Regions from separate parts of the Streptomyces sp. JLBT605 genome, predicted to be linked through region 1. Evidence: riboswitches for the same ligand, from Rfam matches in the RefSeq annotation. Region 1 holds a riboswitch; the other holds the start of a gene.
What was found. Region 1 has a riboswitch for thiamine pyrophosphate ahead of thiO (glycine oxidase ThiO). Riboswitches for the same ligand answer to the same signal wherever they lie in the genome.

Region 1 (2,376 bases):
CGTCCAGGCTGGGCGCGCCGCCGGTGCCCATGATCAGCCGGGAGGTGAAGGTGGTGGAGCCGATGGTGAGCGGGTCGGCCGCCGGGCCCGCGCTCGGGTCGTGTCCGGCGGTGGCGGCGGCGGTCGTGGTGGCGGTGGCCAGGTCGGGTCCTGCGGTAGCCGGGTCGGAGACAGCGGTGGCGGTGGCGGTGGCGCCGGCCGGTTCGGTGGTGCGGGCCATCCTGATCAGCCTCCCTGGACTGCGGTGAGGACCTCGATCCGGTCGCCGTCGCCGAGCCGGGTGGCCGGCCACTGGCCGCGCGGGACCACGGTCTCGTTGACGGCGGCGGCCACGCCGGCCGCGGCCTGGGTGAAGGTCGCCACGAGCAGGTCGAGGGTGAGGCCGTCGGGGACCTCGCGGGTGACTCCGTTGACGCTGACGGTCATGCGGGCTGCTCCTGGAGTGCGGGTGCGCTGAAGCGCCGGGGGGTGAAGGGGCGGGCCAGGCCGGGGAGTTCGCCGGTGGTGAGCGACTCGGCCAGGATGTCCCCGGTGATCGGGGTGAGCAGGACGCCGTTGCGGTGGTGGCCGGTGGCCAGCTGGAGTCCCGGCAGCTCGGTCGGCCCCAGCAGCGGGGCGTTGTCGGGGGAGCCGGGACGCAGCCCGGCGCGGGTCTCGGTGAGCGGCAGCTCGGTGATGCCGGGCACCAGCTCGTGCGCGTCCCGCAGCAGCTCGTAGACCCCGCCGGCGGTGACGGTGGTGTCCCAGCCCAGCTCCTCGGTGGTCGCCCCCACCACCAGCTCGCCGTTCTCCCGGGGCACCAGATAGATCTGACCGCCGCGGACCACCGCACGCACCGTCCGCGAGAGGAACGGCGCGTACGCCTCGGGCACGCGGAGCCGCAGCACCTGGCCCTTCACCGGGCGGACCGGCGGCAGTACCTCGGGCGGCACCCCCTCCAGCAGCCCGCTGTGACTGCCCGCGGCAAGCACCACCTGGCCGGCGGCCACGGTCCGCCCGGCGAGGACGACGCCGGTCGCCCGGTCCCCGGTCAGCACCAGCCGCTCCACCCGGGAGGGCAGGAAGCCGACCCCGGCCCGCCGGCAGGCGGTCAGCAGCGCCGCGGCCAGCCGCCGCGGATCGGCCTGGTGGTCGCCGTCGACGCGCAGTCCGCCGCGTACGCCGGGCGCCAGCATCGGCTCCAGCCGGCGGCACTCCCGCCCGCTCAGCCACTGCGAGTCCAGCCCGCAGCGCTGCTGAAGCGCGTGGAGTTCCCGCAGGTGGGCGCGGTCGTCGGCGTCCAGTGCGACGGCCAGGGTGCCGCAGGGCCGGAAGCCGATGTCCTGACCGCTCGCCTCCGCCAGCTCGGCCGCGAAGTCCGGATAGCGGCGCGCGGAGGCGAGGTTGAGATCGAGCAGGGTCTCCTCGCCGTAGTGCAGTTCGGTGACCGCCGCCAGCATCCCGGCCGCCACCTGCGCGGCGCCGCCGCCCGGCTCCGGGTCGGCCACCGCGGCGCGCAGCCCGCGCTGGGCCGCCCGCCAGGCCGTGACCAGCCCGATGATGCCGCCGCCGACCACCAGGACGTCGTATGGACCGCGCGGGACATCATCCGCTTCGTGCCATTTGTGCTTATTCGCGTGCATGGGCGCTCAGCCCCTCCCTTCGCCGGCATGACCCGGATCAGGTTCGTACGGTCGGAGGCCGCGACAGCCTCCCTCTCAGCCCGGTGCGCCGGGCTCCCGCGAGTGCGTATGTGGCCGCCACCCTAGTACGCCGCCCGAATCGGCCGGAAGGGCGCTCGCCGCCCGCCCGCTCCGGCCACCGCGCGCTCGCGCCCCCGTGTCGCCGAGGCTGACGGTGTGTCAGAGATCTCGCCGCGCGGGTCTCCGGTCGACCCCGGGCCACGTCCTACAGTGATCGTGTGACTGATCGGCTGAGCGAGCGTGACCAGACCGGGACGGGCGGCGGAGAGGGCCGCCGCGTGGTGATCGCCGGGGCGGGGATCGCCGGCGTGCAGACCGCCGTGGCGCTGCGCGAGGAGGGCTGGCGCGGTGCCATCGCGCTGGTGGGTGCCGAGCCCCACCAGCCGTATGACCGCCCGCCGCTGTCCAAGGGCATCCTCCTGGGCAAGGCCGAAGGCTCCACCTTCGACATCGACTTCGAGGCCCTCGGCGTCGAGCTGCACCTCGGCCGCCGGGCCACCGGGCTGCGCGCCGAGGAACAGCTGCTGGAGACCGAGGCCGGCCCCGAGCGCTACGACCACCTGGTGATCGCCACCGGCGCCGAGCCCATCGCCCCGCCCGGCCTGGAGTGGCAGCCGTCCCCGTCCGGCGGAGCCGACCTGCCCGGTGTCCACCTGCTGCGCACCCTGGACGACGCCGAACGGCTGCGGCCGGT
Region 2 (2,376 bases), 3.6 Mb from region 1:
TCGGTCTTCAGCCCCCGGGTGACGATGGCGGACACCGGATAGGCGAAGAACACCGCGAGGAAGGCGAGTGGCAAGGCCATCAGGCCGAACCGCACCGCGGCGCCGCGCGGGTCGCGTGGGCGCCGCGCGGCGGGCGGACGAGCGGGGGTCTTTACAGGACCAGGGAGGACCATGACGTGACCCACGGCTCACGGTTCTCGGCGATCTTCTGGGGAGCCATGGTCTCGGGGGACTCCACCTTCGCGCCGAACTCGGTGAAGACCTCCGGCAGCTTCACGCCCTTGACGGCCGGGTTGACGAACATGGTCAGCGGCACGTCCTCCTGGAACCGCTTGCTGATCAGGAAGTCCAGCAGGGCCTTGCCGCCGGCCTCGTTCCGCGCGCCGCTGAGCAGTCCGGCGAACTCGGTCTGCCGGAAGCAGGTGCCGGTGGCCACACCGGTCGGGGCCTGCTTGGGCTGCGGCTTGGCGAAGTACACCTCGGCGGGCGGGCTGGAGGCGTAGCTGACGACCAGCGGCCGGTCGCCGCCGGCCTTCCTGCCGGCGGAGGAGCCGGAGAAGCGGCCGTTGTACGCCTGCTCCCAGCCGTCGACCACCTCGACGCCGTTGGCCTTGAGCTTCTTCCAGTAGCCCTCCCAGCCGTCGTCCCCGTACTTGGCCGCCGTGGCCAGCAGGAAGGCGAGGCCGGGCGAGGAGGTCGCGGCGTTCTCGGTGACCAGCAGGTCCTTGTAGGCGGGCTTGACCAGATCGTCGAAGGTCTTCGGCGGCGCCAGCTTCTTCTCCGCGAAGTACTTCTTGTCGTAGTTGACGCAGATCTCGCCGGTGTCGACGGGGGTGACGCGGTGCTTGTCCCCGTCCAGCCGGAGGTACTCGGGGATCCCCTCCAGGCCCTTGGCCTCGTACGCCGTGAACACGTCGTTGTCCAGGGCGCGGGAGAGCAGGGTGTTGTCGACACCGAAGAACACATCGCCTTCGGGGTGGCTCTTGGAGAGCACCGCCTTGTTGACGGCGAGACCGGCGTCCCCGTTCGAGAGGATCCGCAGCCGGTAGCCGCTCTCCTTCTCGAACTCCTGCCGCACGGCCTTGGAGATCTTGAAGGACTCGTGGGTGACCAGGGTGACGGTCTTGGACTTCGAGCCGCCGCCGCTGTCGTCGGAGTCGCCGCAGGCGGCGAGGGTGGTGGCGGCGAGCGTGCCGACCAGGGCGGCCCCGAGGGCACGCCGAAGGCTGGTGTTCATGGTGCGAAGACTCCCTACGCCGGTATGACCCGGATCAGGTCCGAGGGTCTGCGGCCTTGCCGCACTCTCAGCGCTGTGCGCGCTCCCCTGTCGGAATGTTCATTTGTGCGAAGGCACAGTATCAGCGCTCCGCGGCGGCCAGCTGACCGCAGGCCCCGTCGATCTCCTGCCCGCGGGTGTCCCGGACCGTGACAGGGACGCCGTGCGACTCCAGGGCCGCGACGAACGCCCGCTCGTCCTCGGGGCGGGAGGCGGTCCACTTCGAGCCGGGGGTCGGGTTGAGCGGGATGAGGTTGACGTGCACCCGGCGGCCCTTGAGGAGCCGGCCCAGCAGGTCGCCCCGCCATGCCTGGTCGTTGATGTCCCGGATGAGGGCGTACTCGATGGAGACACGGCGGCCGGACTTGGCGGCGTACTCCCAGGCGGCGTCGAGCACCTCGCGGACCTTCCAGCGGGTGTTGACCGGCACCAGGGTGTCGCGCAGCTCGTCGTCCGGGGCGTGCAGCGAGACGGCCAGCCGGCACTTGAAGCCCTCGTCGGCGAAGCGCAGCATCGCCGGGACCAGGCCCACCGTGGAGACGGTGATGCCGCGCTGGGAGAGGCCGAGGCCGTCCGGCTCGGGGTCGGTGAGCCGACGGATGGCGCCGATCACACGGTTGTAGTTGGCCAGCGGCTCGCCCATGCCCATGAAGACGATGTTCGACAGCCGCGCCGGTCCCCCGGGGATCTCGCCGTCCCGCAGCGCCCGCATCCCGTCCACGATCTGGTGCACGATCTCGGCGGTGGACAGGTTGCGGTCCAGCCCGGCCTGGCCGGTGGCGCAGAACGGGCAGTTCATGCCGCAGCCGGCCTGCGAGCTGATGCACATGGTGACCCGGTCCGGGTAGCGCATCAGCACGGACTCCACGAGGGTGCCGTCGAAGAGCCGCCACAGGGTCTTGCGGGTGGTGTCGTCGTCACAGGAGATGTGCCGGACGACGCTCATCAGCTCGGGCAGCAGCTCGCTCGCCAGCTTCTCGCGGGCGGCGGCCGGGATGTCGGTCCACTGGGCCGGGTCGTGGGCGTACCGGGCGAAGTAGTGCTGCGACAGCTGCTTGGCGCGGAAGGGCTTCTCACCGATGGCGGCTACGGCCTCGCGG

Region 2: linked by a shared signal. The riboswitch ahead of AC4BDD_RS07325 (thiamine ABC transporter substrate-binding protein) and the one ahead of thiO (glycine oxidase ThiO) in region 1 are both predicted to bind thiamine pyrophosphate.

What each region holds. Positions count from the first base shown of each region.
Region 1 is NZ_CM177087.1:5,188,062-5,190,437, forward strand. Features, by position in the region: gene AC4BDD_RS22640 (thiazole synthase) at 1-31, opposite strand, end outside; gene thiS (sulfur carrier protein ThiS) at 226-426, opposite strand; gene thiO (glycine oxidase ThiO) at 423-1,622, opposite strand; TPP riboswitch at 1,620-1,732, opposite strand; gene AC4BDD_RS22655 (NAD(P)/FAD-dependent oxidoreductase) at 1,913-2,376, shown strand, end outside.
Region 2 is NZ_CM177087.1:1,627,675-1,630,050, forward strand. Features, by position in the region: gene AC4BDD_RS07320 (ABC transporter permease) at 1-80, opposite strand, end outside; gene AC4BDD_RS07325 (thiamine ABC transporter substrate-binding protein) at 152-1,237, opposite strand; TPP riboswitch at 1,232-1,336, opposite strand; gene rlmN (dual-specificity RNA methyltransferase RlmN) at 1,359-2,376, opposite strand, start outside.